Regions from separate parts of the Chromobacterium phragmitis genome, predicted to be linked through region 3. Evidence: predicted binding sites of a transcription regulator. Region 3 holds the regulator's gene; each other region holds the start of a gene.
What was found. Region 3 encodes HrcA, which represses chaperone genes, less so after heat shock. Its sites were predicted from a motif close to ATTAGCACTCGNNNNNNNCGAGTGCTAAT; they were not measured.
Positions count from the first base shown of each region.

Region 1: a site for HrcA is predicted at 7,458-7,486, ahead of rpoH (RNA polymerase sigma factor RpoH). Genes of this name have one in related genera too.
Region 2: a site for HrcA is predicted at 3,564-3,592, ahead of groES (co-chaperone GroES). Genes of this name have one in related genera too.

Region 1 is NZ_CP029495.1:2,178,776-2,188,883, forward strand. It holds gene DK842_RS10295 (hypothetical protein) at 1-538, opposite strand, end outside; gene DK842_RS10300 (adenosylmethionine--8-amino-7-oxononanoate transaminase) at 621-1,967, opposite strand; gene DK842_RS24100 (pilin) at 1,998-2,732, shown strand; gene DK842_RS10310 (PglL family O-oligosaccharyltransferase) at 2,787-4,607, shown strand; gene DK842_RS10315 (PglL family O-oligosaccharyltransferase) at 4,700-6,484, shown strand; gene rpoH (RNA polymerase sigma factor RpoH) at 6,564-7,427, opposite strand; gene ftsX (permease-like cell division protein FtsX) at 7,557-8,465, opposite strand; gene ftsE (cell division ATP-binding protein FtsE) at 8,462-9,115, opposite strand; gene ftsY (signal recognition particle-docking protein FtsY) at 9,171-10,108, opposite strand, start outside.
Region 2 is NZ_CP029495.1:2,412,392-2,422,499, forward strand. It holds gene DK842_RS11510 (glycosyltransferase family 2 protein) at 1-498, shown strand, start outside; gene DK842_RS11515 (glycosyltransferase family 2 protein) at 517-1,413, shown strand; gene DK842_RS11520 (hypothetical protein) at 1,455-2,186, shown strand; gene DK842_RS11525 (MraY family glycosyltransferase) at 2,243-3,349, shown strand; gene groES (co-chaperone GroES) at 3,658-3,945, shown strand; gene groL (chaperonin GroEL) at 3,993-5,633, shown strand; gene rfbC (dTDP-4-dehydrorhamnose 3,5-epimerase) at 5,726-6,268, opposite strand; gene rfbA (glucose-1-phosphate thymidylyltransferase RfbA) at 6,275-7,144, opposite strand; gene rfbD (dTDP-4-dehydrorhamnose reductase) at 7,141-8,085, opposite strand; gene rfbB (dTDP-glucose 4,6-dehydratase) at 8,078-9,136, opposite strand; gene DK842_RS11560 (Nif3-like dinuclear metal center hexameric protein) at 9,385-10,108, shown strand, end outside.
Region 3 is NZ_CP029495.1:4,725,081-4,735,188, forward strand. It holds gene DK842_RS22425 (cytochrome b/b6 domain-containing protein) at 1-69, opposite strand, end outside; gene tyrS (tyrosine--tRNA ligase) at 297-1,571, shown strand; gene DK842_RS22435 (class I SAM-dependent methyltransferase) at 1,626-2,444, opposite strand; gene recR (recombination mediator RecR) at 2,700-3,296, opposite strand; gene DK842_RS22445 (YbaB/EbfC family nucleoid-associated protein) at 3,618-3,956, opposite strand; gene dnaX (DNA polymerase III subunit gamma/tau) at 3,962-5,899, opposite strand; gene mltB (lytic murein transglycosylase B) at 5,983-7,023, opposite strand; gene hrcA (heat-inducible transcriptional repressor HrcA) at 7,059-8,078, opposite strand; gene recA (recombinase RecA) at 8,240-9,292, shown strand; gene recX (recombination regulator RecX) at 9,292-9,747, shown strand; gene DK842_RS22475 (SRPBCC domain-containing protein) at 9,751-10,108, shown strand, end outside.

The DNA.
Region 1 (10,108 bases), 2.2 Mb from region 3:
AGATGACGGCCAGCGCGTCGTCTCCGGCTTGCGCCTTGTCCAGCCAGCCGTTCTGCTCCGCCAGCGCGTACAGCTGGTGGCAGTCCAGCCAGAATCCGCCGGACAGCGGGCAATAGTTCTGCTGGCTGATGTTCAGATACTGGCGCGCCGCCATCATCGTGTAGAGCAATAACTCTACCTTGGGCTGTTCCCGCTCCAGCAAGGCGTGGCGCGCCAGCTTGTCGTTCAGCGTCTGCTTGAAGGCAAGGAACAGGTTGGCGAACAGTTTGACGCTGATGACGGCCAGCAGCCTGGTTTTGGGAGTGGCCAGCGCGTCGCCGTGAAGGCTCTCGTTCTCCAGCAACGGGTAGTAACGATCCAAGGCCTTCAGGTAGAGCTTGAGCAGCTTGTAGCGCTGCATCGGGTCCAGCGGCGTGCGGCCCAGGTGGTAGAGGCCCTGGCCCAGCAGCTTGCCGCACTCGGCCAGGTCGGTGTAGGGGAGGCGATCGAGCCAGGCGGCGACGCTGGCAGGCTGGGTGTCGACGAGTTGCGGGTCCATATCCTTCTTCGTCAAGACGGGCGGCGGCATCCCGTAAGTTTGGCCGGACGCGCCGCGGATGTCGGAGCCGGACCCGCGCGGATCAGGGAAGCGCGGTCGGGTCGGCGGCGGCGCTCTCGCCTGCCTGCACCTCATCCAGCGCGGCGAAGGCGGCATTGGCCAGCCAGTCCATTTCTTCGTGATTCAGCGTGTACGGGGGCATGAAGTAGACCGTCTTCCCTATCGGCCGCAACAGGCACCCGCGTTTCAGCATGGCCGAAAAATAAGCCAATGCAAAGTCCGAACGCGTTGTATCCACGTCGAAGGCCCAGATCATGCCCCGGTGGCGGAAATGGCGGACATCGGCGCGCGCCGCGATGGGCGCCAGGCGCGCGTTGAACGCCTCGGCCTTGGCGCGGTTGGCCGCCAGCGCGTCTTCGTCTTCGAAGATGTCCAGCACCGCCAGCGCCGCCGCGCAGGCGAGCGCGTTGCCGGTATAGCTGTGCGAGTGCAGGAAGCCGCGCGCCACGTCGTCGTGGTAGAAGGCCTGGTAGATTTCATCCCGGGCCAGCACGCAGGACAATGGCAGGAATCCGCCGGTGATGCCCTTGGACAGGCACAGGAAGTCCGGGACGATGCCGGCTTGCTGATAGGCGAAGAAGCTGCCGGTTCGGCCGAAGCCGACCGCGATCTCGTCGGCGATCAGGTGGACCTGGTAGCGGTCGCACAGCCGGCGCAGCTCGGTCAGGTAAATGGGGTCGTGCATCGCCATGCCGGCCGCGCCCTGCACCAGCGGCTCCACGATCACGGCGGCGATTTCGCCGCCATGCTTGGCCAGCAGGTTTTCCAGCGAGCGCGCGGCGCGCAGCGCGACGTCGGCGGCAGTCTCGCCCGGCGCGGCCTGTCTGGCGTCCGGCGATGGGGCGCGCAGGCCGGGCTTGAGCAAGTCGGCGTAGGTGGACGAGAACAGCGGCACGTCGGTCACCGCCAGCGCGCCCACGGTTTCGCCGTGGTAGCTGTTCTCCAGGCTGACGAAGCGGATCTTGCCGGGCTGGCCGCTGTTCTTCCAGTAGTGGAAGCTCATTTTCAGCGCGATCTCGGTCGCGCTGGCGCCGTCTGATCCATAGAAGGCATGGCCAAGGCCGGACAGCGCGGCGAGGCGCTCGGACAACTCCACCACCGGACGATGGGTGAAGCCGGCCAGCATCACGTGCTCCAGTTGGTCCAACTGGTCCCGAATCGCCTGCTTGATGCGAGGATGGCCGTGGCCGAACAGATTGACCCACCAGGAGCTGACGCCGTCCAGATAGCGCTTGCCGTCGAAGTCGGTCAGCCAGACGCCGTTCGCGCTGGCGATGGGCACGATGGGCAGGCGTTCGTGGCGCTTCATCTGGGTGCAGGGATGCCATACGGCGTTGAAACTGCGCTCCAGCCAGGCTTGGTTGCTCATGCGGCGGCTCCGGTGTGGGGTGGGAGTGCGATGCTAGCACAGTCCGAACGGGCAGTCGGGGGTGACGAAAAACGGCAGTTTCTGACCTATGTTGACAAGGCCGTGCCCGCGCGGCGGCTGGGAATGCGCGCCGCGCGCGGGTGGCATGCTTCGTGCTGGACGGCTATGCACAATATGACGGGACAAACCCGCATTTTCTTTGAAGATGAGACGGAGGGCGCGGCAACGCGATGCTTTCCGCTTTGGCTAGGCTTGGCTAACTGGGAGTTCAACATGAAGAAACAACGCATGCAGCAAGGCTTCACCCTGATCGAGCTGATGATCGTGGTGGCCATCGTCGGCATTCTGGCCGCGATCGCGATTCCTGCGTATCAGGATTACACCAAGCGGGCGCGGGTGTCGGAGGGGCTGTCGCTGGCCTCCGCCGCGCAAACGGCGATTGCGGAATACTATTCGTCGCAAGGAGCGTTTTATTCCAGCGGTAGCGCGCCTTTCAATACCGGTTATGGTTTGGCGGCGGCTACCAGCATCACCGGCTCGTCTGTTTCCCAGGTTGCCGTTCAGGCGAATGGCGTCATTCAGGTAACCTTCAATAACACGGTTTCCAATGGCTCGATTATCGAACTGGTGCCGGTGGTGGGCACCGGGTCTGTCACCTGGGTCTGCACCTATACCGGCAGTTCGGCTGCCGCTTCGAATGCGATAGCCATCAATAGCGCCAATCAGCTTTCTAGCGGCTGGGTGCCGTCCACTTGCCGCATTTGATCTGAGTGGACTTCATTTCAAGAGGCGCGGGTGCGCCTCTTTTGGTTTGCTCTCATGAATAATAAAACGGCGATTCTGTTTTTTGCGGGGCTTTTTGTCATCCCGTTTCTCAATGCGGCGCGCCTCAGCCCATTGCAGGATTGGTGGACGAACGCGTTGGTTTTACTGACCGTTGGAGGCGCGGCTGTCTGGGTCTTCAGGAAAAGGGCATCGGAGCTGGAGATTCCGTGGATTAATGCATTCTTGCTGGTTTTTCTCTTGTACGTCATCTTTTCTGGCGTGATCCATGGCAGCTACACGGTGACGCTGCAGATGGCCGGCGTCATGTTGACGCTGCTGCTGTTGTGCCAGTCGGCGCAAGGCTTGAAAGGGCGGCATGGCGTATTGGCTTTGTTGGCCTGGTCGTTGCTGCTTGGCGGGGGCGCGCAAGCGGCGTTCGGCCTCTTGCAAGTGACAGGGCTGGCTTATCATTTCGACGGGTGGGTGGTATTCCAGTCCAAAGGTCCATCCAGCTCGGTGATCGGCAATATCGGCCAGCGCAATCAGTATGCCAACTATTTGACCTTGAGCATGCTGGCTGCCTGCTATCTGTGGGGGGAGAGGCGCCTCCGGGGAGGCGCCGCTTTTGCGGCATTGACCGTGTTCAGCCTGCTGATCGCATGGTCCGGCGCCCGGCTGCCCTTGGCCTATGGTCTGGGGCTGGCTTGCCTGGCCTGGTATTGGCATCGACGGGCCCGGCAAAATGAGGCCGTAAGCCGCATGGCCGCCGCGATGGCGTTGTCGGTGACGATGCTGGCATTTTGCCAGGTATTCGCGCACCCATTGGTGGGGTGGCTGCAGGCCGTAGGCCTGGACGCCAATATCCAAAGCGGCGCAGACCGAATCCTGGATGCCGGTTTGGGGGCCAGGCGCCGCGTCGAGTGGGCCAAGGCCTGGCTCATGTTGAAAGACCATCCGCTTCTGGGTTGCGGCTTGGGAGGCTATGCATACCAGTCCGCATGGCTGGAAGCATTTGGCGGGTTCCCGAAGATTGCGGAAAACACCTTGTTTACGCATAGCCATAATCTGATTTTCCAGCTGCTGGCCGAGACCGGCGTCGTCGGCAGCCTCATCATCCTGTCTGGCTTGGTTTTTTGCCTGCTGCCATATTTTTATCGCGGCGCGCAAAACTCGGGCAATCTGTTCCTGATAGGCGCGGCTTTTGTCATCCTTTGCCATAGCCAGTTCGAGTTTCCACTATGGTATCTGCCTTTTCTCGCCTTGCTGGCCTTGGTTTGCGCGCTGTCTCCCAGGAGGGGCTTTTCCGCCAGGCTGGATACGGCCTTGCTGCAATGGAGCGGGGTGGCGGCTGGCGCCTGCCTGATGCTGTATGTCTTGTCGGGCGCATGGGTGTTCTGGACGCTGACGCAATATAACCATCCTACGGCGGATGTGAAAACCAATCAGGAGCGCGTGGCGCGCTTGCAGAACATCGCGCTTTTGCCATGGTGGCAGGATGCGGCGAATCTGGTGCTCATTAACTATGTGGAGCCCTCCAGATCGTATTCCGATGCCAAGCTCCCCTATTTTGAGCAACTGGCCAGATTTCAACCGTATTCCGCCGTGCTATTCAAGCTTGCCATGCAGCAGGCGCTCGCCGGGGAGCAAGAAAAAGCCAGGGTCTCCATGGCCATGGCGATTGCCAACTACCCTGGCGAGGTGCTGCGCTTCGTCTATTTTCTGCGAGCGGCGAATGATCCGGCGCTGGAAGGGCTGATTCGGATGACGCAAGCGGCGGCCAGGGCGTATGCGTTGCATGGCGTAGATACCGAGGAGGGGCGCGTGGCGGCGGTGATGGTGGTTTCCGCGCCGGTGACGCGAGGCCCGCTATTCTGAATGATTGTAACGCTTGGACACACTTGGCCGGTTTTTTGCGGTTGCCGCATACGGTATCCTGTCGGTCTCGTTGTCTTAGACATCCCGTCCACATGAATTTTCAGAAGATTTCCGAGCGCTTGGCGTTGTTGGCTTTGTGCCTGATCGCCATTGTGCCCTTCGCCTCGCGCGTCCATTTCGTTCCCCTGCCTCAGTGGTTCGGCGAGATCAATGTGATCTGGCTGCTGCTGGCCGCCTGCGTATTTTTGTTGCCCGGCCTGAGGCTATTGGATGGCATGCCGCGGGCGGGATGGTGGTGCCTGCTGTTGGCCGGCGCCTGGGCGGCGCAACCGCAGTTCGTTCAGCTGCTGTTTCCCGGGATGAGCTATGTCACCGCGCTGGCCTGGCTGTCCTCAGCCCTGCTGGCCTCGGTCGTGGTTTCGCTGCGCGGCGCCTTCGGCGACCGCGAGTTCGCAGTGTGGCTGGCGCGAGCGATCATCGTCGGCGGGCTGGTGCAGTCGCTGATCGGCACCGCTCAGCTGACCGGCCTGGCGCCGATGCTGGGCCTGTTCTACGATGGCTCCCACCCCACCAGCAACATCTTCGGCCATATCGGCCAGCGCAACCAATACGCTCATTATCTGATGTGGTCGGTAGTGTCCGGCGTTTACCTGTTCGCGGTGAGCCGACTGGGCAAGGGTTGGCTGATCGCGCTGGTGTTGTGGATGGCGCTGATGCTGGGTTGGGCGGGTTCGCGCACGATTCTGCTCTACCTGGTGGCGCTGTCCGCGCTGGCCGGCCTGTGGCACTGGCGCAGCCGCGACGAGGCTTCCCGCCGGATGATGCTGGCGATGTGGTCCGCCTCGGGCGCCATCCTGGCCGCGCAGTTCGCGCTGCCGCTGTTCAACCACCTGATTTCGCTGTTGACCCACGCCGACGTCGAGAACGCGTCCGGCGTGGCGCGGCTGGCCGCCAACGGCGACGACATGGGCGCGCGCCGTTTCGCCGAAATGCACAAGGCCTGGCTGACCTTCCAGGCGCATCCGCTGTGGGGCGTGGGCTGGTCGCAGTACGCGGCGGAGAGCGTGCGCCTGCAGCCGCTGCCGCAATTCGCCGCCGCGGGCTACAACAGCGGGTTGTTCACCAACGCCCATAATCTGCTGATGCAGTTGCTGGCCGAGATGGGCGGCGTGGTCACCGCGCTGGTGGTCATCGGCTTCGCCTGGGCGGTGCTGCCCTTCTTCCGCCGCCAAGCCGAGCCGGAGGGCGTGCTGGCCCTGGGTTGCCTGGCGGTGACGCTGACCCACAGCATGCTGGAGTATCCGTTGTGGTACTACTATTTTCTGGCGATGCTGGTGGTGTTCATGGCGATGGCTCCGCGTGACGGACGCCTGCTGGCCTGGCCGTTGCGTCTGCCGCTGCTGGCGGCGCTGTGCTGGGTGGGCTGGCTGTCGATCAGCACCTCGTCGATGTTCTGGGAGCTGGTCAATCTATACACGCCGACCGGCAACGCGCAAAAGGACGCCAAGCGCGCCGAGCGGCTGATCGAGATCGTGGAGACCAAGCCCTTGTTCGCCTATCACGCGCTGTATACGGTGGATGATTACCTGCCGGTGAACCGGGACAATCTGAAGCAGAAGCTGGCGCTGGAAAACCGCCTGACCGAATTCCGCCCCTATCCGGACGTGATGCTCAAGCGTGCGCAGCTGGAAATCCTGGCCGGAGAGCGCGCCAAGGCAGAGGCGACGCTGCGCACCACGCTGGCGTCCTTTCCCACCTATGCCGGGCAGTTCCTGGAGACGCTGGGCGAACAGGATCCTGCCTGGGAGCCGTTGCGCGCGATCTGCCGCGAAGCCTACGACAAGCTGCCGGCCAAGTTCCAGACCTTGCCGGAGTGACAGGCGCCTCTCCGCCTTGCGGCGGGCAACAAAAAAGCCAGCTCGACGAGCTGGCTTTTTCTTTGGCGGGCTACGGCGCTTATTGATCCAGCACCACGCCTTCGCTGAGCGCGGCTTTCATCTTGCCCAGCGCCTTGGCTTCGATCTGGCGGATGCGTTCGGCGGAGACGCCGAACTCGGCGGCCAACTCGTGCAGCGTGGCGCCGCTGTCGTCGGCCAGCCAGCGCGCTTCCACGATGCGGCGGCTGCGCGCGTCCAGCGTGGACAGCGCGTATTCCAGGCCTTCCGACTGCAGATGGTCGAAGGCGCGGCGTTCCAGCGCGCGGGTCGGCTCGCTGTGGCTGTCGGCCAGCCAATCGATCGGCGCGTAGCTGTCCTCATCGTCGTTGTCGGCCAGCAGCGACACATCCTGGCCGGTCATGCGAATCTCCATCTCGCGGACTTCCTCGGGCTTGACGCCCAGGTCTTCGGCGATGCTTTTGGCTTCCTGCTCGGACAGTGCGGAGAAGCCGCTCTTCATGCTGCGCAGGTTGAAGAACAGCTTGCGCTGTGGCTTGGTGGTGGCGATGCGCACCAAACGCCAGTTGCGCAGGATGAATTCGTGGATCTCGGCCTTGATCCAGTGGATGGCGAACGAGAACAGGCGCACGCCGCGGCCCGGCTCGAAGCGCTTCACGGCCTTCATCAGGCCGATATTGCCCTCCTGGATCAGATCGGCCTGCTGCAGGCCGTAGCCGGCGTAGCCGCGCGAGACGGACACCACCACGCGCAGGTGCGACAGCACCATCTGCCGCGCCGCTTCCAGGTCGTTTTCCTGCTGGAAACGGGTCGCGAGCTCGGTTTCCTGTTCCGGCGTCAGCATGGGAATGCTGTTCACGGCCTGGATGTACTGCTCCAGGCTGCCGCTGGTCGACGGGACCGGAAGGGCAAATGTTGTGTTCATTGCGATGGCTACCTCCTTGGGTAGTGCTATGTTAGCACTCGTGTATGGAGAGTGCTAGCAAGGAAAGGTTCCCGAGTCAATGATATTTAACAATCGACTTGATAGTCGAAACCTTTCGCTTGTCATGATTTACTTGGGCTCGACCTTGCGCAGATGATGGTCGGCCGCCAATCGAGCGCCCAGCATCGCCAGCGCGGCGGAGACGCTGATCAGTGCCGCGAGCTCCGGCAGATTCAGCGAGCGCAACTCCACCCGCTCGCCGTACAGCAGGGCGAATTCGCGGATGGCCGGGTTGGCCATCGCCGCCAGCCAGCTGGAGAGTCCCCAGGCCAAGAGCGCGGCCAGCACGCCCTGCCACAGGGCGTGGTACATGAATGGACGACGGATGAAGCTGTCGGTGGCGCCGATCAGCTTGGATACCTCGATCTCGTCCTGGCGCGCCAGGATCTGCATCCGGATCGCGTTATGGGTGACCAGCACCAGCGCCAGGCCCAGCGCGGCGGCCAGGAACCAGGTCAGCTTGGCGCCCATTTCCACCATGCCGTACAGGCGTTTGGCCCAGCTGGCGTCGAATTGCGCCAGTTCCACCATCGGCAAGCCGGACAGTTCCTTCTGCAGCATGTCGAGCTCGCGCGGTTCCAGTGTTTTCGGCGTCACTACGAAGGCATCCGGCAGAGGATTGCCTTCCAGGCCGTCTGACAGGCCGGCAAGCCCGTTGCGTTTTTCCAGGTCTTGCAGCGCCTGGGTCTTGCCGACGAAGGTGAAGCCCTTCACCTTGGGGTGATGGGACAGCGTGCTGTCGACGGCGGCGATGTCGGCCTGCTCGGCGGCCTGCTCCATGAATAGCGTGATCTGCGGCGTGGCGGTGAGGCGGCCCACCCAGTCCTGCACGCTGCTGACGGCGAGGTAAAGGGACAAGGGCAGCGCCAGCGCCAAGGCCAGCATCAGCAGGGTCAGAAGGCTGCCGAAGGGTTGGCGCAGAATCTTGGCCAGCGCCTGCTTGGCGCTTTGCCAGTTCAGGTAGAGAAAGTGTTTCATGCGGCGAACTGTCCTTCCCTCAGGCGGATGATGCGGCGGCCGTAGTCTTCCATCAGGGTTTCGTCATGGGCGGAGATCAGCACGGTGACGCCCACTTGGTGGAAGGACTTGAACAGCTCCATGATGTCCAGCGCGTAGGCGCGGTCCAGGTTGGCGGACGGCTCGTCGGCCAGCAGGATGCTGGGACGGTGCACCACGGCGCGGGCGATGCACAGCCGCTGTTGCTCGCCGCCGGACAGGCGGATCGGCATCATTTTTTCCTTGCTGAGCAGCCCCACCTTGTCCAGCGCGGCGCGCACGCGTTTGGCGGCGTCGCGGCGGTCGAAGCCTATGATGTCCAGCGGCAGCATCACGTTGTCGAACACGCTGCGGTCGAACAATATCTTGTGGTCCTGGAATACCATGCCCAGGTGTTGGCGCACATAGGGCACCTGGCTTGAGCGCAGCTTGGAGAGGTTCTGGCCGTTGACCAGCACGCCGCCGCTGGTAGCGCGTTCGATGCCGGCGATCAGCTTCAGCAGGGTGGACTTGCCGGCGCCGGAGTGGCCGGCCAGAAACACCATCTCGCCGGTTTCTATCGTGAACGACAGGTTCTTCAGGGCTTCGTTGCCGCCGGGATAGCGCTTGGTGACCTGGTCGAACTGTATCATGTGGTTTCCCGCTTGTTGGCTGAGAAAGGCGGCCCGTGGGCCGCAGGCTGTGTTTTTATTCGAACAGGGCGTCGATGTAGTCGCGGCTGTCGAAGGGGCGCAGGTCGTCTATGCTCTCGCCTACGCCGACAAAGCGCAGCGGAATCGGCCGCTGCTTGGCGATGGCGGCGATGACGCCGCCCTTGGCGGTGCCGTCCAGTTTGGTCAGGATCAAGCCGGTGAGACCCAGCGCGTCGTCGAAGGCCTTGACCTGGTTGACGGTGTTCTGGCCGATATTGGCGTCTAGCACCAGCACCACCTCGTGCGGCGCATCGGGCAACGCCTTCTGGATCACGCGCTTCACCTTTTTGATTTCCTCCATCAAGTGCAGCTGCGTCGGCAGGCGGCCGGCGGTGTCGGCCAGCACGATGTCGATGCCGCGGGCGACGGCGGCCTGGATCGCGTCATAGCACACGGCGGCGGAGTCGCCGCCTTGCTGCGCGATCACGGTGACGTTGTTGCGCTCGCCCCAGGCGATCAACTGCTCGCGCGCGGCGGCGCGGAAGGTGTCGCCGGCCGCCAGCAGCACGCTCTTGCCCTGGCTTTGGTAGTACTTGGCCAGCTTGCCGATGGAGGTGGTCTTGCCGGCGCCGTTGACGCCGGTCATCATGATTACGAATGGCTTCTTGCCTTCCACGTTCAGCGGCACTTCCAGCGGGCCGATCAGGTCCTGCAGCGAATCCTTCAGCGCGCCCTTCAGTTCCGACGCGTCTTTCAGTCCCTTCAGCGACACCCGCTCTCGCACATCGCCCAGCAGATGGACGGTGGCATCCATGCCCATGTCCGCGGTCAGCAGCACCGTTTCCAGTTCTTCATACAGGTCTTCGTCTATCTTGCCGCCGCCGAATACGCCGGCCAACGACTTGCCGAGCTTGTCGCGGGTTTTGGCCAGACCCGCCTTCAGCCGTTCGGTCCAGCTCATTTTCTTCAGCGGGGCGGGCTCGGCCGGCGCGG
Region 2 (10,108 bases), 2.3 Mb from region 3:
CCGGCGAATTTCGCCGCGGCGCTGAGGGACTTCAAGATCGCGCCAATGATCACGATCATGTACCGGCGCTCGGCGCACGCGGGACTCAAGCTGGACGAGACGCTGGCCTCCGGCCATGACGACGATCTTGCGCTCCATCTGATCCGCACCAGCCGCTTCGCCTTTGATGACGTGCTGGCGGCGACCATCGTCCAGCATGTAGGCGAGCGCGTTGCGACGCCGCGCAATCTGATGATTGGCGATGCCCAGCTGCTGCAGAAGTACGCCGGAGACCTTGCCAGACTGCATGGCCCCGGCTATTTGACCCGACGCCGCGCGCAGGCTCTTGCCGGTTTGTGGAGCGTGGGCCAGTTCAAGCGCACGGCGCAGTTGAGTCCGGCGGCGGGTCACGGGTCGATGGCGATGGCGGTGGCGCTGGGCGTGTTATATCTGCCACGCCGTTGGTGGGGTTCGTTACGAAAGCGCGCCATGATGCGCGTCGTGCGGGCAATGCTTTGAACGATGATGAGTGACGGCATGAGTACCCATACCTCTGGACAGGTTTATGTTCTGATTCCCTCGCACAATCGCCGCGACATCCTGTGCGCGACGTTGGCCAAAGTGCGCGCGCAGTTGTCGCCAGAGGCGGCGCGGCTGATCGTTGTCGACGCCGGCTCCACTGACGGGACGCGGGACGCGGCGCAGGCGCGATGTCCGTCGGTCGAGATTGTCGACGGACATGCCGACATGTGGTGGACCGCCACGGTCAACCATGGTTTGAAGCATATCGCCAAGACGGCGCGCGCAGGCGACCGCGTATTGTTGATGAACGATGATATCGATCTGGCTCCCGAGGCATTGATCCGCTTGCTTGAGGCCTCGGATCAGGAGCCGGATGCCGTAATCGGAGCGGTGAATATCGTGCACCGTTCAGGCGAAGAGGCGCGGGTGTATTTCTGCGGCGGCCATTACGATCTGCGCTTCGCCCGGCATAAGGCCAACATCCCAGAGGGCACGCCTTGGCGAGCTCCTGTGTCCCGCTTTTTGGAGACCGATTACTTGTACGGCAGGCTGCTGGTGATACCTTGGCGTGCTTTCGAAGCCGGATGCGGCTTCGACGAGGAGGCTTTCCCCCAATATTGCGCTGACGAGGACTTTGCTTACGGCGCTAAGAGGCGAGGCTTCCAGGTGCTGGTCGATAGCAGGAGCGTCGTCTATGTGAACGAAGCGACGACGGCGCGTTTCAGTCTCAGCTTCGGAAGGGGAGGCTGGCGCGGCGTGCGCAAGGCGCTGACCGCATTCAATTCCTGCTACAACTGGCGCCAGAGCTGGGCGTTCAGCCGGCGTTACGCTCAATGGCCAGTTGTCTACATGCTGTGTCGTTATGGGATCATCTTCATCAACGAGAATGTACGGACGCCGGCGAGCAGATAACGCAGCCGGCTGGATCGCAGCAAAGTGAGAGGGAAATCGATATGTTTCAATCGTACGGTTATATCGACAACGCATCGAAGCTCGGCGACTATTGCCGCGCCAGCCTGAACGATGAAAATGATAGGACGCACTTGCCGGATGTTCCCAACGATACATGGGAACTCTACAAATGCCTCCGGCTGACAGACGAGTTGCTGGAAATTTTTGGCGAGCTGGAGGTTTTCCAGCAACTGGCCCAGGCCGGCTATCGGCTGCGCGAGGAGCCGACTTTGATTCGATGGACCTATAGCGGCCGGAATCGCGGGGCGGCGGATCATTATCACCATGACGGCCATTTCGGCAAGGGAGGGCAAGTCAGCCTGATGCTGCTTCTGGAGGAAAACGTCGGCAAGACTCATATGCGCCTCGTTCCCGATTCGCGTCATGCGTTCGGCCGCAAGATGTACGATGCGCTATGGTCGGCGCCCTTCCGGGGGCGCGGCCGCCTGTTCCGCCTCAATGACTGGCTTATCGAATGTTTCAGCAAGACGATCCGCCTGGAAGGGCCCAAGGATAGGTTGTACTATTTTAATGCGGGGGACAACCTGCACAAGGCGTTCCCTGTAGCAAATACCACCCGGACCATCTTCCATCTGAACCTGACTTTGTTCGAGAGCCGCCTTACGCCGCAGCAGCTCAGCAAGATCAATCCCGACGCGCATGCGGCGTATTGGCGGCAGTTGCTTGACCTGGAGCCAGTGAGTCGCCCCCAGCCATGCGTAATCCAATCTTGACAGTGGTGGGATGGTGTCTCCATCGGCATCGTCGACAAAAATAGAAGAGGCACCCAATGTTACAGATACTATTGTTGGCCACGTTTTTGTCCCTGTTTGTCGGTATGTGCCTGATTCGTTTCGTTCATCTGCATGAGCGTTTTTCTGCCGATCACGATCTGGGCGGCGTGCAGAAGTTCCATGCCAGGCCGGTGCCGCGTATTGGCGGCGTGGCGATCGCGATGGGCTTGACGGCCGGCTGTGGCTTGTTGGCCTGGCTGTTGAGGGATGCTTCGGTATTGTTGTTGTTGGTAGTGGCGTTGCCGGCTTTTGCGGCGGGAGTGCTGGAGGATGTGACGAAGAAAGTGGGCCCGTTGCCGCGCCTGCTGGCTACATTCATTGCCGCTACGCTTGGATATTTTGTGCTTGGCGCGGGCTTGCTGCGGCTGGATGTGCCGGTGCTGGATGGTTTGCTGTCCGAGTTTTGGATGCTGTCGCTGTTGCTGACCGTCATCGCCGTGGGGGGCGTGGCGCATGCGGTGAACATCATCGATGGCTACAACGGCTTGTCGGGGGTGGTGTCCATCTTCATTTTTCTGGCGATGGCGTATGTGGCGTTCAAAGTCCAGGACCCCGCGCTGATGGGGGTTTGTTTCGCCATGGTGGGGGGGATCGCCGGATTTTTGTTCTGGAATTTTCCGCGCGGGCTGATGTTCGCCGGAGACGGCGGCGCTTATTTGGTCGGCTTCATGATTGCGGAAGTGTCCGTGTTGCTGGTGGCCCGCCATGCGCAGGTTTCACCATGGTTTCCGATGCTGTGCGTGATTTATCCCGTGTTTGAGACACTGTTTTCGATCTACCGCCGCAAGTTTCTTCAGGGGCGCAGGATCGGGTACCCGGATGCTCTGCATTTGCATCAGTTGATCTACATGCGCTTGGTCCGCTGGATGGTGGGAAGCAAGAACGCTGATCACAAGACCATGCGCAACAGCTTGACCTCGCCTTATCTGTGGGCGCTGTCTTCTGTGTCGGTGGTGCCGGCGATGCTGTTCTGGCAGAACACCGAGGTGCTGATCGTTGTCTGTGCGCTGTTCGCCATGTCTTACATCTGCCTTTACCGGATGATCATCCGCTTCCGGACGCCGCGTTGGCTGGTGCTCCGGCGGGCTTGCAGAGAGGATTGATCCCTCTGGGAAGGCGCGGGCGTGATGCCGTTCACTTGCTTGCAGGTGAGCGGCATTTCTCATGATGCGAGCCAGTCGGCCGCAGACATGAAGCCTTGTCCCGTGTTGGCTTCCGCCAGGAGCCGTGGATGCCGGGGCAAGATGGAATGGCCAATGACGCCAGCGAAATTGTTTGCACGGCTACCCCTTGAAATACTCGGGGGGCGTCCCTATTATTAGCACTCGCAATGGCTGAGTGCTAAACCCTCGGCCGCAACCCATACCACCTGATGTTCAACTCTCAACAGCCAATGTAATAGGAGAGATCAATGGCAATTCGTCCTCTGCACGACCGTGTTGTTATCAAGCGCCTCGAGGCTGAAGAAAAGACCGCTTCCGGCATCGTTCTGCCGGGCGCCGCAGCTGAGAAACCGGACATGGGCGAGGTCCTGGCGGTTGGCAACGGTAAAATCCTGGAAAACGGCGAACGCCGTCCGCTGGAGCTGAAAGCCGGCGACAAGGTGATTTTCGGCAAGTATTCCGGCCAGACCGTCAAGGTTGATGGCGACGAAGTCCTCGTGATGCGCGAGGAAGATGTAATGGGCATCGTTGAGTAATCCGACCCTTATCTGAACTTCATCAATAGATTCTGGAGATTTCGAGAATGGCAGCTAAAGACGTTAAGTTTGGTGATTCCGCTCGCAGCAAGATGGTAACTGGCGTCAACATCCTGGCCGACGCGGTCAAGGTGACCCTGGGTCCCAAGGGCCGCAACGTGGTGCTGGATCGCTCCTTCGGCGCGCCGACCATCACCAAGGACGGCGTGTCCGTAGCCAAGGAAATCGAACTGAAGGACAAGTTCGAGAACATGGGCGCCCAGATGGTCAAGGAAGTGGCTTCCAAGACTTCCGACGTAGCCGGCGACGGCACCACCACCGCCACCGTTCTGGCCCAGGCCATCGTGCAGGAGGGCATGAAGTACGTTGCCGCCGGCATGAACCCGATGGACCTGAAGCGCGGCATCGACAAGGCCGTGGTGTCGCTGGTGGGCGAGATCGCCAAGATCGCCAAGCCGTGCTCCACCTCCAAGGAAATCGCCCAGGTCGGCTCCATTTCCGCCAACTCCGATACCGACATCGGCGAAATCATCGCCAATGCGATGGACAAGGTGGGCAAGGAAGGCGTGATCACCGTTGAAGACGGCAAGAGCCTCAACAACGAACTGGACGTGGTGGAAGGCATGCAGTTCGACCGCGGCTACCTGTCCCCGTACTTCATCAACAATCAGGACAAGCAGATCGCCGCTCTGGACAATCCGTTCATCCTGCTGTTCGACAAGAAGATTTCCAATATCCGCGACCTGCTGCCGGTGCTGGAGCAAGTGGCCAAGTCCGGCCGTCCGCTGCTGATCATCGCTGAAGATGTGGAAGGCGAAGCGCTGGCTACCCTGGTGGTGAACACCATCCGCGGCATTCTGAAGGTTGTGGCTGTCAAGGCGCCGGGCTTCGGCGATCGCCGCAAGGCCATGCTGGAAGACATCGCCAAGCTGACTGGCGGCGAAGTGATCGCCGAAGAAGTCGGCCTGACCCTGGAAAAGGCCAGCCTGGACCAGCTGGGCCAAGCCAAGCGCGTGGAAGTGGGCAAGGAAAACACCACCATCATCGACGGCGCCGGCGAAGCCGTCACCATCCAGGCGCGCGTGGGCGAGATCCGCAAGCAGATGGAAGAAGCCACTTCCGATTACGACCGCGAGAAGCTGCAAGAGCGCGTGGCGAAGCTGGCCGGCGGCGTTGCCGTGATCAAGGTCGGCGCCGCCACCGAAGTGGAAATGAAAGAGAAGAAGGCCCGCGTCGAAGACGCGCTGCACGCCACCCGCGCCGCGGTTGAAGAAGGCGTGGTTGCCGGCGGCGGCGTAGCGTTGCTGCGCGCCCGCGCTACCCTGGAAAGCCTGAAGACCGACAACGTCGATCAAGAAGCCGGTGTGAAGATCGTGCTGCGCGCGATCGAGGCTCCGCTGCGCCAGATCGTCAAGAACGCCGGCGACGAGCCGTCGGTCGTGGTGAACAAGGTGCTGGAAGGCAAGGGCAACTTCGGTTACAACGCCGCTACCGGCGAATACGGCGACATGCTGGAAATGGGCGTGCTGGACCCGGCCAAGGTGACCCGCTCCGCTCTGCAGCACGCCGCGTCCGTAGCCGGCCTGATGCTGACCACCGACTGCATGATCGCTGAGCTGCCGGAAGACAAGCCGGCCGCGGGCATGCCGGACATGGGCGGCATGGGCGGCATGGGCGGCATGATGTAATCAGCGCCGCATGGGCATGGCGACATGCCCGGCCAGATGAAAAACCCCGCAGCGTGCTGCGGGGTTTTTTCATGCGTTCATGTCGGGAACGATCAGCGTCTCAGCGCGGCGAACGCTTCGCCTTGCTGATCTTTTTCGGACAGGGTTGGAGGAGAGGCGAGCGGCCAGTCTATCGCCAGGTCGGGGTCGTTCCAGGCGATGGAGCGTTCCAGTTCCGGATGCCAGTAGTCGGTAGTTTTGTAGAGGAATTCCACGTCGTCGCTCAAGGTGAGGAAGCCATGGGCGAAGCCGGCGGGAATCCACAACTGGCGTTTGTTGGCGGCGCTCAGTTCCACGCCTACCCATTGGCCGAAGCTTGAGGAGCCGGGACGGATGTCGACGGCGACATCGTAGACGATGCCGGCCACGACGCGGACCAACTTGCCCTGCGGATGCGGATCCTTCTGGTAGTGCAGGCCGCGCAGCACATTGCTGCCGGAGCGGCTGTGATTGTCCTGAACGAAATGGACCGGATATCCGATGGCCTGCTCGAAGCGCTGCTGGTTGAAGCTTTCGAAGAAAAAGCCCCTTTCGTCGCCGAAAACCTTGGGCTCTATGATTTTGACGCCGGACAGGCGGGTATCTAGGCATTGCATGGCGTTTCAGTCCAGGATGGAGAGCAGGTAACGGCCATAGCCGGTTTTGTGCAGAGGGTGGGCCAGCCGGCGTATCTGCGCTTCGTCTATCCAGCCATGCCGATAGGCGATTTCTTCCGGGCAGGCCACTTTCTGTCCCTGGCGGTTTTCAATGGTGGCGATGAACTGGCCGGCCTCCATCAGCGACTCATGGGTGCCGGTATCCAGCCACGCGTAGCCGCGGCCCATGGTTTGCACGGTCAGTTGCCGCTGTCGCAGGTAAAGATTGTTGATGTCGGTGATTTCCAGCTCGCCGCGCGGGGAGGGGCGGATCGATTTGGCGAAGTCGATGACCTGAGCGTCATAGAAGTAAAGTCCGGTGACGGCGTAGTTGGACTTGGGCGCGGCAGGCTTCTCTTCGATAGACAGCGCGGTGCCCTGTGCATCGAATTCGACCACGCCATAGCGTTCAGGATCGCTGACGCGGTAGGCGAATACGGTCGCGCCGCTTGGTTGGCGACAGGCGTCCTGCAGCAGGTAAGAGAACTCGTGGCCATAAAAGATGTTGTCGCCCAGCACCAGGGTGGAGGGCGCGCCATTGATGAAGCGCTCGCCGATCAGAAAAGCTTGCGCCAAGCCGTCTGGATGGGCTTGCACGGCATATTGGAGATTGAGTCCCCATTGCTCGCCGCTGCCGAGCAACTGCTGGAAGCGGGGGGTATCCTGAGGAGTGGAAATGATCAGGATGTCCTGTATTCCCGCCAGCATCAACGTGCTGAGCGGGTAGTAGATCATCGGTTTGTCATAGACGGGGAGCAGCTGTTTGCTGACAGCCAGCGTGGCAGGGTAGAGGCGGGTGCCGGATCCGCCGGCCAGGATGATCCCTTTTCGTTTCATGGCTGTCCTTTTCCATCTTCAGTGTGCCGGCGCGGCATGGCGCGGGCCAGTTCCGCGAGCGCTGGGTCGACCCCGGCCTGCCAGCTCGGCAGTTCCAGATCGAAGGTCTGCTTGAGCTTGCCGCAATCCAGCCTGGAGTTGGCGGGACGCCGGGCCGGGGTCGGGTAGTCGCAGCTGGGGATGCCCTGGATGGCGTCCGGAGCGAGTTTGAGGTCGAGCCCGAGGGCTTGCGCCCGGCTTAGCAGGTAGCGCGCGTAGCCGTGCCAGCTGGTTTCGCCTTGCGCCGCCAGATGGTAGGTGCCGCAGGCGAACGCGTCCGGCGCGTCCAGATAGCGGCTAAGCAGTCGGGCGGTGCAGTCCGCGATCAGGAGGGCGGAGGTCGGCGCGCCGATCTGATCGTCCACGACGTTGAGCGAGTCGCGTTCGGCGGCCAGTCGCAGCATGGTTTTCAGGAAGTTGGCGCCGTGCGCGCCGAAGACCCAGCTGGTGCGCAATATCAGATGCCGTCCGCCGGCGGCGCGGACGTTCCGCTCGCCTTGCCATTTGCTGCGGCCGTATACGGATTGCGGGTCGGGCGCGTCGTCCTCGCGCCAGGGTTGGTTGCCTTGGCCGCTGAACACGTAATCGGTGGAGTAGTGAACCATCAACGCGTCGTGGGAGGCAGCCCATCGCGCAAGCTCGCCAGGAGCCTCGGCATTGACCTGGAACGCCAGTTCCGGCTCGCTTTCCGCCTTGTCCACTGCGGTGTAGGCGGCCGGGTTGACGATGATGTCAGGCCGGATGCGATCCAGAGCCTGGGAGAGGCGTCCTGTTTGGCTCAGGTCCAATTGCCGGCGATCTGCGGCGATCAATTGGCCGAGCGGCGCCAGCGCGGCCTGCAGGGCGTGGCCGACCTGGCCGTCTTTGCCGGTAATCAGAATGCGAGGCAGTGCTTCATCCATATTGCTTGCTCACCCAATCGCGATAACTGCCGTCCCGGACGTGGGCGGCCCACTCCGCATTGGCCAGATACCATTCGATGGTCTTGCGTATGCCGCTGTCGAATGTTTCGGCCGGCCTCCACCCAAGCTCCCGTTCCAGTTTGCCCGCGTCTATGGCATAGCGCCTGTCGTGGCCGGGCCGATCGCTTACGAAGCGGATCTGTTCGGCGTAAGAGCGGCCATCCGCTCTGGGACGCAATCCGTCCAGCAGGCTGCAGATGGTGCGGACCACTTCCAGATTGGTCTTTTCATTGCAGCCGCCGACATTGTAGGTTTCTCCCGCTCGGCCTGCTTCCAGCACCCGGCGGACCGCGCTGCAATGGTCGCTGACGAACAGCCAGTCGCGGACTTGCAGGCCGTCGCCGTAAATGGGCAGCGGCTCCCCGGCCAGCGCGTTCAGGATCACCAGCGGGATCAGCTTTTCCGGGAAATGGTAGGGACCATAGTTGTTGCTGCAGTTCGTGGTTAGCACCGGCAGGCCGTAGGTGTGATGCCAGGCGCGGACCAGATGATCCGACGAGGCTTTGGAGGCCGAGTAGGGGCTGTTGGGTTGCTGGGGGTGGCGCTCGCTGAAAGGGGCATCATCCGCAGCCAGCGAACCGTAGACTTCGTCGGTGGAAACGTGGAGAAAGCGAAAGTCCTGCTGGCGGCGCGCTTCCAGGCCTTGCCAATACCGGCGCGCGCTTTCCAGCAATTGAAAAGTGCCGATGATATTGGTCTGGATGAAGGCCATCGGGCCGTGAATGGAGCGATCCACATGGCTTTCCGCGGCGAAGTGGATTACGGCGCGTGGCTGATGTCTCGCCAAGAGTTGATCCAGCAGCGCGGAGTCTAGGATATCGCCGTGAACAAAAACATGGCCGGGATGCGCCTGCACGGATTTCAGCGTTTCCAGATTGCCGGCATAGGTGAGCGCATCGAGATTGACGAGCGTTTCATCATGCCTAGCCAGCCAGTCCAGTACGAAATTTCCGCCTATGAAGCCCGCGCCGCCGGTAACGAGAATGGTCATGGATGAATTCCTGCGCCAATAGAAGTTGAGGCCGCGCCGGCCAGGAAAATCGAGCCGCGCAGCGATTCCGCTGGTTTTTCCGCGGCGCGGAGAATACAGGCCGGAATGCGGCAGCGGCTAATCTATGATTGCATTTTATCGGCATCGCCAAGTTGGGGCAAAGTCGGGATTCTCACTGGATATGGCGAAGTATTTAACGATTTGATGGCAAAATATCTAGCATGAATGATAGTGAAGAGGTGCGCGGAATGTTGCTGAGAGATTTGCATGGCTGGCTGGATGGCTGCCTGGAGCCCTGGCGCTACAAGGACTACGCGCCCAATGGATTGCAGGTGGAAGGAAGAAGCGAAGTCCGCAAGGTGGTGACCGGCGTAACCGCGTCCCAGGCGCTGATCGACGCGGCGGCGGAGCGGGGAGCGGATGCCATCCTGGTCCATCATGGCTATTTCTGGAAAGGCGAAGACGCCAGCATCCGAGGCATGAAGAAGCGCCGCGTCGCTTCGCTGCTGCGGAACGACATCAGCCTGCTGGCTTATCATTTGCCGCTGGATGGCCATCTTGAGCTGGGCAACAACGCTCAGTTGGGCAAATTGTTGGGCTTGGCGGTGGCGGGGCAGTCCGGGGAGCAAAACCTGCTCTGGCATGGAGAGTGGAATGCGGGCGGCGATGCCGCGGCGCTCGCCGCGCATGTTTCCGACGCGCTGGGGCGAAGCGCGCAGTTGCTGGGGCGAGTCGACAAGCCGGTTAGACGCGTGGCCTGGTGCACCGGCGGCGCGCAGGGTTTTTTCTCCGACGCGATCGCGCTCGGCATTGACGTTTTCATCACCGGCGAAGCATCGGAACAGAATTACCACATGGCGATGGAAAGCGATGTCGCATTCATCGCCGCGGGTCATCATGCAACGGAACGCTTTGGCATCAAGGCACTAGGCGAGCATTTGGCGCAAGTATCCGGCATAAATGTCGAATTTA
Region 3 (10,108 bases):
GAACAATCCCACCAGCGTCCAGTGGAACAAACGAGTGGGGACATCCCATACCTTGACCTGCTGCGACATCGATTCTTTCCTTTCCTGATTTCCCGCCCGACATTTTGCCGCAATGCGGCATCCGGGCAAACCCGCCCATGCTCTCGGTGTGGCCATTCTACGCCTGGAGGCGCAATTCGCTCCATTTTCGGTTAAGATGGGCGTTTTTCCCGGCGACGCGAAGCGGCGTCGGAACCGCATCCCCTGACGGCCCCGCAACGGGCCGTTGTTTTCTACCGTGTTGGAGACCCAGTCAAATGACGCAAACCGCCCTTCTTCAGGATCTGGAGGCCCGCGGCCTCATCGCGCAAACCACCGACATGGCCGCGCTGCAAGAACTGCTGAACAAGGAATCGGTTACGCTTTATTGCGGCTTCGACCCGACGGCGGACAGCCTGCACCTCGGCCATCTGGTGCCGGTTCTCATGCTCAAGCGCTTCCAGCAGGCCGGCCACCGCCCGGTGGCCCTGGTCGGCGGCGCTACCGGCATGATCGGCGACCCGAGCTTCAAGGCCACCGAACGCAAACTGAACACCCCGGACATCATCGAAGGCTGGGTGGATAAAATCCGCAAGCAGGTGGAGCCCTTCCTGTCCTTCGAAGGCGGCAACGCCGCCATCATGGCCAACAACTACGACTGGTTCGGCCAGATGGGCGCGCTGGAGTTCCTGCGCGACATCGGCAAGCATTTCTCGGTCAACGCCATGATCAAGAAGGAAGCCGTGCAACAGCGCATCGCCCGCGAAGACCAGGGCATCTCGTTCACCGAATTCTCCTACAGCCTGCTGCAGGGCTATGACTTCGCCGAACTGTATCGCCGCCACGGCTGCAAGCTGCAGATCGGCGGCTCCGACCAGTGGGGCAACATCACCGCCGGCACCGACCTGACCCGCCGCATCCATCAGGCCCAGGTGTACGGCCTGACGCTGCCCTTGATCACCAAGGCCGACGGCACCAAGTTCGGCAAGAGCGAAGGCAACGCGGTCTGGCTGGACGCGAGCAAAACCTCGCCTTACGCCTTCTACCAGTTCTGGCTTTCCACCGCCGACGCCGACGTGTACAAGTTCCTGCGTTACTTCACCTTCCTGTCCGTGGACGAGATCGCCGCCATCGAAGAGGCCGACAAGACCCGCGAGGGCAAGCCGGAAGGCCAGCGCATCCTGGCCGAGCAAGTGACCGCGCTGGTGCACGGCAAGGCCGCGCTGGAAGCGGCGCAGCGCATCACCCACAGCCTGTTCAGCAACGATCTGTCCAGCCTGACCGCCGACGACTTCGCCCAGCTGGCGCAGGACGGCCTGCCGACCATCCAGCTGGACAAGCGCGCCAGCGGCCTGATCGACGCGCTGGCCGCCGGCGGCCTGGCCAAGTCCAAGAGCGAGGCGCGCACCTTCATCCAGAGCGGCGCGGTCAGCGTCAACGGCATCAAGGTGGACAGCCTGGAGCACGCCATCGGCGACGACGAGCGCCTGTTCGGCCAATACTCGCTGCTCAAGCGCGGCAAGAAGCTGTACGCGCTGGTGGATTGGCAGTAATAAGCCCTCCTGGACAAAACAGCCCGGCAAGCAAGCTTGCCGGGCTGTTTTCATTCATGCCGCGGAAGGAATGCAAACCGGCCTTATCGCCCACGTGGCCATGAAAGCGGGCAGGTAGCGCTCAATCAGGAAGCGCGGCCGCGGCTGCCAGGCCTCATGAAAGCCGGCGATCAGAAACCCGGCCGCGGTTTGCCCGCCCAACAATTCTCCCAGGCCATGACCGAACACCAGCGCCTCGCCCCTCGTTCGCTTCGCCTCCAGCTCGGCTTCGGACAAATGCTCGAGGTCGGAGTATGGAGTAACGAAGCGCGGCCGGATCAGGCCTTGCTCCAGCAACGCCGGATCGCGGTCGGCGACGAACACCGCCGGGTTGTAAAAGCTGGCCAACAGGCCTCCTCCCGGCCTCAGCACGCGATGGCACTCGCGCCATACCGGCGCCACCTCCGTCACATACAGATTGGAGATCGGGTGGAACACGCAATCGAAGCTGGCGTCGGCGAAGCGCGACAAGTCGCGCATGTCCCCCTGCTCCAACCGCAGCGCCAGCCCCTCGCGCTCGGCCACCTCGCGGTCGCGCGCCAACTGCTCGGCCGACGCGTCCAGCACCGTCACCCGCGCGCCGGCGGCGGCGAGCAGCGGCCCCTGCTGGCCGCCGCCGGACGCCAGGCACAGGATGTCCAGATCGCGCGCATCGTCGAGCCAGCCCGCCGGCAACGGGTCCGGCGTCAGTCTGGCCAGCACGCGTCCCTGCCTGGCTTCGGCGATCGCTGCGGCATCCACCGGCCGCGACCACTCGCAATCGGCGCGTGCCTGCTGGTCCCAGGCGGCCTGGTTGTAATGAAAAACATCAATTTGTTGAACGGCATCGGGCATCTTGACCTCCGCGGGAAAAAGGGAAAGCAATGCCGACGCGCGCGCTGCGCGGAACCGTCCCATCAGACCCGAACGGGACGGTAAGAATTCGGAACGGATTGTCGAAAACAAGCGATGCGCACGCTCGCACGCGCCGGACGGCGGAACGAATCGGGGAAGGCATCACTTGTTCATGTCGACAAGACTCCTGCGAAGGAAAACGGGGAAAGGAAGCGGCCATTTTAATGAACCGCCGATGACGGCGCAATATCGAGTCTACACGCCCCTGCGCTCGTACACCGCCTGCGCCAGGGTGCCCAGGTCGACATACTCCAGCTCGCCGCCCGCCGGCATGCCGCGGGCGATGCGGGTAACCGCCAGGCCGCGCCCCTTGAACAGCTCGCTCAGCATATGGGCGGTGACTTCGCCTTCGGCGGTGAAGTTGGTGGCGATCACGATCTCGCCCACCTGTCCGTCCAGCGCGCGCGTCAGCAGCTTGTCCAGGTTCAGGTCCTTGGGACCAATATTGTCCAATGGCGAGATCCGGCCCATCAGCACGAAATACAGGCCCTCGAAGCATTTGGCCTGCTCCAGCATCATCAGGTCGGCCGGCATCTCGACGATGCACAACTGATCCTGGCGGCGGCTCTCGTCAGCGCAGATCGGGCACAGCTCGGACTCGCTGAAAGTATTGCAGCGCTGGCAATGCGTCAGCCGGGTCAACGCCACGTCCAGCGCGCGCGCCAGCTTGTCGGCGCCCTTCTTGTCCCGCTGCAGCAGGTGGAAAGCCATGCGCTGGGCGGTTTTCGGGCCCACGCCGGGCAAAACTTTCAAGGCGGAGATCAATTGCTCCAGCGCGGGAGGGTTCTTCATCGACACGGCATCAACCTGGGAAAATCGGCCTTGCGGCCGTGAACGGAAATCTTGGCATGCCAGCGGCAACGCAGGCGCGGCCAGTCATGCCGCCAGGCGAACACCGCAGGAGTCAACGCCCGGCACGGCGGCGGCCGCCGCCAGCGCGGCGTGAAAGCCACCCGGCCCACCGGCAGGCCGCCAGAGAAAGAGCGCGTCGCCGGCGCCGCCCGGACTGAGCGCATCCGCCCACGCCCGCTCTTGCAGGCAAGACAAAGACTGCGCAAGGCGAAATGCCCGAACACGGCGGCGGCGAAAAAGGCCCGTCGCCGGGCCCTGGAATCAGAAGGGGAGCTTCATCCCGGCCGGAAGGTTCAGGCCGTTGGTGAAGCCCGACATCCGCTCCTGAGTGGTGGACTCGACCTTGCGCACGGCGTCGTTGAACGCGGCGGCGATCAGGTCTTCCAGCATTTCCTTGTCTTCCTTGGCGTCGTCCAGCACGCTGTCGTCGATGGCGACGCGCTTGACATCGTGAGAGCAGGTCATCACCACCTTGACCATGCCGGCGCCGGACTGGCCTTCCACTTCCACGCGGGCCAGTTCTTCCTGGGCCTTTTTCATGTTTTCCTGCATTTGCTGGGCCTGTTTCATCAGGCCGGCGATACCAGCTTTACCGAACATCGCGGTCACTCCTGTAAGGGTTGAATGGTCTCGATGAGCAGCGTGGCGCCGAATTCGCGCACCATTTGCTGCACCACCGGATCGTTTTGCAAACACTCGCGGGCGGCGGCCAATTGCTCCTGGCGCAGCCGGGCTCCAGTCATGGCCGGGGTTTCCATCCCCAACTCCTCCACCGTCACCGCGAGCTCCACCGCATGGCCGAAGCATTCGGCCAGCGCGGCTTTGAGTTTGTCCTGATAATCGCGTCCGCTCATGTGGCGGAAGCTTTCCGGCACCGCCAGTTCCAAGCGGTCCTGGCTCCAGCGCTTCAGCACGGCATTGTACGCCAGCATGCGCGCCGCGCCGAGCTTGACGCCCAGCTCGGCCACCAGCCGCTGCCAATCGCCATCAAATCGGTACTCCGTCGCCTCGTTCTCCAGCGGCGGCTGCATCGCATAGTCCGGCAGCGCGTCGTCGTCGGACCACGGCGCGTCGACGATCTCCTCCTCGTCGCGCTCGTCCTCCGCCTCCTGAACAGCGGCCTCGGGTGCGGACGCAACCTGAACCGGCGCCGGCTGCAAATGCGGCTCAGGCTGGATTTCCGGCTTGGGCTGCGCCAGCGGAGTCGACTCCGCCGCAACCCGCTGCGGCCGGGGCGCGGGCTCGGGTTCCGGCTCGGCGGCCGGTGCGGGCTCCGCTGCCCGGGGCTTGCCTTGCGGCTGCGAGCCTAGGCCGGCCGCCTGCAGCGCGCGCGCCGCGGGCGACAGTCCGCGCTCGACAGGAGCCGAGGCGCTGGCGGCCAACGCGGCGGCGGCCGCCGCCGGGCGAGGCTGTGCAAGCGCGGCCGGACGCGCGGGCGCGGCGCTTTCCGTCGGCGCGACGGCAGGATGGAAGGCCAGCATGCGCAGCAGCGCCATATTGAAGCCGGCGTGCTCGTCCGGCGCCAGCGCCAGATCCTTGCGGCCGTGGATGGCGATCTGATAGTAAAGCTGCACGTCCTGCGGCGCGATGGCGTCGGCCAGCGCCAGCAACGTGTCGCGCTCCGGTTCGTCGGCGGCCAGCGCCGTCGGCACCGTCTGCGCCAGCGCCAGCTGTTGCAGCAGCACGGCCAGTTCGGACAAGGCAGCGTCGAAACTGACGCCGCGCTCGGCCAAGCCGTCGGCCTCTGCCATCAGCGCCGGACCATCGGCCGCGGCCAGAGCCTGCAGCAGAGTAAACAGGTAGCGGCGGTCCACCGCGCCCAGCATGGCGCGCACGCCGTCCTCCTTGACCTCGCCCAGGCCATAGGCGATGGCCTGGTCCAGCAACGACTGCGCGTCGCGCATCGAGCCGGACGCGGCGCGTCCCAGCAGCGCCAGCGCCGGCGCCTCGTAATGGATGCCTTCTATGTCCAGCATGTGCGCCAGGTGGCTGGACACCTGCTGCGGCGTCATATTGCGCAAGGAAAACTGCAGGCAACGCGACAGCACCGTCACCGGCACTTTCTGCGGGTCGGTAGTGGCCAGGATGAACTTGACGTGGCCTGGCGGCTCTTCCAGCGTCTTCAGCATCGCGTTGAAGGCGCTCTTGGAGAGCATGTGCACTTCGTCGATGATGTAAACCTTGAAGCGCCCCATGGTCGGCGCGTATTGGGCGTTTTCCAGCACTTCGCGGATATTGTCGATGCCGGTGTTGGACGCGGCGTCGATTTCCAGCAGATCGACGAAGCGTCCGCTGTCGATCTGGCGGCAGGCCTGGCATTCGCCGCAGGGCTCGGCCGTGGTGCCGGTCTCGCAGTTCAGGCTCTTGGCCAGAATGCGGGCGATGGTGGTCTTGCCTACGCCCCGGGTGCCGGTCAGCAGGTAGGCGTGATGGAGCCGCTGCTCTTTCAGCGCGTTGGAGAGGGCGCGGACCACGTGCTCCTGGCCGACCAGGTCGGCGAAGCGCTTGGGCCGCCACTTGCGGGCAAGGACTTGATAGCTCATGGGGGCGGATTTTAATGGCAATTGCCGCGCAAGGCGACAGGTTTCGCCGGCGCGCGCCGGCATTCAAGCGGTGCGCCGCGGGCTTACCAGGCGGCGGAAGCCGGCTCCTGGCGCTGCGCCAGCGTCGCGTAGTAGCGGGAGCGCAGTTGCTCGGCGATTTCCTGCACCGCCTTGGCATACAGCGTGCTGCGGTTATAGCGGGTAATGGCGTAGAAATTATTCAGGCCCAGCCAATATTCGGTGACCCCGGGCGAGCTCTCCAGCGCGAACAGCACCGCAGGCACGTCGTCGGCCAGCGGCGACTGCGGCGCCACGCCCATCTTGCGCAGCTCGCCCACGGTGTAATGCAGGTTGAATTTGTCGGCCAGCAGCTTGTCGACTCGGGCTTCCGGCGCCACGCTGGCCGGCGCCACCACGTCGTCGCCGTGCTTCCAGCCGTGCAGTTGGAAGTAATGGCCCACGCTGCCGATGGCGTCGTGCGGATTGTTCCAGATGTCGCGATGGCCGCTGCCGTCGAAATCCACCGCCCACTTGCGGTAGCTGGATGGCATGAATTGCGGCAAGCCCATCGCGCCCGCGTAAGAGCCTCTCAAGGTCAGCGGGTCCTTGCCCTCCTCCTTGGCCAGCAGCAGGAACTGGGTCAGCTCGCCGCGAAAATACTGGGCGCGGCGCGGATAATCAAAGCCAATGGTGGACAGCGAGTCCACCAGCCGGAAGCTGCCGGTATTGCGGCCATAGTGCGTCTCCACGCCCAGAATGGCGACGATCACCTCCGGCGCCACGCCGTACTGGCGCTCGGCGCGGGCCAGCGCGTCGGCATTGGCTTGCCAGAACGAGACGCCGTCGGCGATCAGCTTGTCGCTGACGGTGGACGCGCGGAACTGGTACCACGGCCGCGAGGTGGACGGCTTGTCCAGAATCCGGATGATGTTGGGCTTGAGCTCGACATTGGCGAACACCGCCTCCAGCTCCGGGCGGTTGAACTGGCCGCTGGCCACTTGTTCGTCGATATAGCGCTGCACGTCTGGACGCGCCAGGAAGGCCGCGTCGGCCTGCGCCGGGGCGGAGGTGAAGGCCGCGGCGGCCAGGGCGGCGGCGATGGCCAGTTTCAACATCGATTTCATGGTTTTGCTTTCTTGCATTGAGCGTAGGCGCGTCGTCACTCGCGGAAGGACAGGGCGTTGCCGACCAGGCGGGCGGTGATGTCTACGATGGGAATCACCCGCTCGTAAGCCATGCGGGTAGGCCCGACCACGCCCAGCGTGCCCACCACCTGGCCGTTGATGCAGTAGGGCGCGGTCACCACCGAGCATTCGTCCAGCGTCATCACTCCAGACTCTTCGCCGATGAAAATGTTCACCCCCTGCGCCTCCCTGCCCTGCGACAGCAGCTTCAACAATTCGGTCTTGCGCTCGAACACGCCGAACAACTCCCTCAGCCGCGACAAATCGTCGGACAAATCATGCACCTGCAGCAGGCGCGATCCGCCGCTGACCACCACATCCTCGTTGCGCTTGGCCAGCGTTTGCTGCCCCAGCTTCACCGCGGCGGCCATCAATTCGGCGATGTCGCCCTGCAGCTGCGCGAGCTCGCTCTCCACCCGCGAAGTGACCGCGTTCAGGCCCTGGCCGGAATAATGCTGGTTGATGAAGTTGCCTGCCTCCACCAGCTCGGACAGCGTGTAGTCGCGTTCGGTCGCCAGCAAGTGGTTCTGCACGTCGCCGTCCAGCGTCACCAGTATCATCAGCACCCGCCGCTCGGACAGGCGCAGGAATTCGATCTGGCGAAAGGCGACGTCGCTGCGCTGCGGCGTCAGCACCACGCCGGCGAAGCTGGTCAGCTCCGACAGCAGCGACGACGCCGCCTGGGCGATGCGCTGCGGGCTGTCCGGCTGCAGCGTGTGCTCCAGCTCGTGCATCGACACCTCGTCCAGCGGCCGTATCGTCAGCAGCCGGTCGACGAACAGCCGGTAGCCGCGCGCGGTGGGAATCCGCCCCGCCGAGGTGTGGGGCGAAGCGATCAGCCCCATGCTTTCCAGATCGGCCAGCACATTGCGCACCGTGGCCGACGACAGCTCCACGCCGGGCAGCAGCGACAGCGTCTTGGAGGCGACCGGCTGACCGTCGGCGATGTACCGTTCGATCAGCGCCTTCAGCAAATGTTGGGCGCGTTCGTTCATCATGCCTCCCATTGTACACATCCTGCACCGAGCCAGAAGGCCCTGGGCGGGGCTTTGCGCGACCGGCATGCGAACGACGGCCGGCAAGCTGCTGTTCGCCCTCTGGTTTTCTGCGATAATCGCCCCCATCATTGGTCCGACCAACCCCATTTGGAGACAGCATGGCTTCCGAAGACAAGAGCAAAGCGCTGGCCGCAGCCCTCGCCCAGATTGAAAAGCAGTTCGGCAAGGGCTCGATCATGCGCATGAGCGACAACCAGATCACCGAAAACCTGCAAGTGATCTCCACCGGCTCGCTGAGCCTGGACCTGGCGCTGGGCGTCGGCGGCCTGCCGCGCGGCCGCGTGGTCGAAATCTACGGCCCGGAATCGTCCGGCAAGACCACCCTGTGTCTGCAGGTGGTGGCCGAGGCGCAAAAACTGGGCGGCACCTGCGCCTACATCGACGCCGAAAACGCGCTGGACCCGGTCTACGCGCAAAAGCTGGGCGTCAACGTGGAAGACCTGCTGATCTCGCAGCCTGACACCGGCGAACAGGCGCTGGAAATCTGCGACATGCTGGTGCGCTCCAGCGGCGTGGACGTGATCGTGGTCGATTCCGTCGCCGCCCTGGTGCCGAAAGCGGAAATCGAAGGCGAGATGGGCGACAGCCACGTCGGCCTGCAAGCCCGCCTGATGAGCCAGGCGCTGCGCAAGCTGACCGGCAACATCAAGCGCACCAACACCCTGGTGATCTTCATCAACCAGATCCGCATGAAGATCGGCGTGATGTTCGGCAACCCGGAAACCACCACCGGCGGCAACGCGCTGAAGTTCTACGCCTCCGTGCGCCTGGACATCCGCCGCACCGGCGGCATCAAGAAGGGCGAGGAGGTGGTCGGCAACGACACCCGCGTCAAAGTGGTGAAGAACAAGGTGTCCCCGCCGTTCCGCCAGGCCGATTTCGAAATCCTATACGGCGAAGGCATCTCCCGTCCGGGCGAAATCATCGAGCTGGGCGTCAAGCACGGCTTCATCGACAAGTCCGGCGCCTGGTACGCCTACAACGGCCAGAAAATCGGCCAGGGCAAGGACAACACCCGCGAATGGCTGAAGGCCAACCCGGCCATCGCCGACGAGGTCGAGCGCAAGATCCGCGAAGCGGTGGGCGTGAAGGTCGAAATCAACGAAGCCCAGGGCGACGAAGAGTTCGCCGACGACGCCTTCGACGCCTGATGGCGGAGCAAGGCAAAAGCCTGAAGGCGCGGGCCGCCGAGCTGCTGTCCCGCCGGGAATACACCCGGCGGGAACTGGTTCGGCGGCTCGCGCCTTTTGCCGACAGCCCGGAACAGCTGGAAGCCGCGCTGGACGAGCTGGCCGCCGCCGACTGGCAATCGGACGGCCGCTTCGCCCAGCAATTCGCGGCCAGCAAGGGCGCCAAGTTCGGCAGCCGCCGTCTGGCGCAGGAAATGCGCCAGCGCGGCGTCGACGACGACACCATACGCGAGGCGCTGTCCGGCCAGGACGACCTCGCCAGCGCGCGCGCGCAGTGGCGCAAGAAATTCGGCCGCCCGCCCGCCGACGCGGCGGAGAAGGCCAAGCAATACCGCTTCCTGGCGCAGCGCGGCTTTCCGGCCGACGTGATCCGGCAAGTGATTGCCGGCGCCGACGACGATTTCCACGAGGACTGAGCCATGGCCACGACGCGCAGCATCGCCACCGAGATCGACATCGCCGCCAGCCTCGAGCAGGTATGGCAGGTGCTGACCGACTGGCGCCGCTACCCGGAATGGAACCCCTTCATCGTCGGCCTGCACGGCCGCCACGAAGCCGGCGCCCGGCTCGTGGCCACCTTGCATCCGCCCGGCGGCCGCCACACGACCTTCCGTCCGCGACTGACCGCGTTCGACGTCCAAACGCGGCTGGCCTGGCGCGGAAAGCTGCTGGTGCCGGGCCTGCTGGACGGCGCGCACCACTTCCAACTGGAACCGCTGGACGGCGGCGGCACCCGTCTGCATCACGGCGAGGATTTCAGCGGCATCCTGCTGCCGC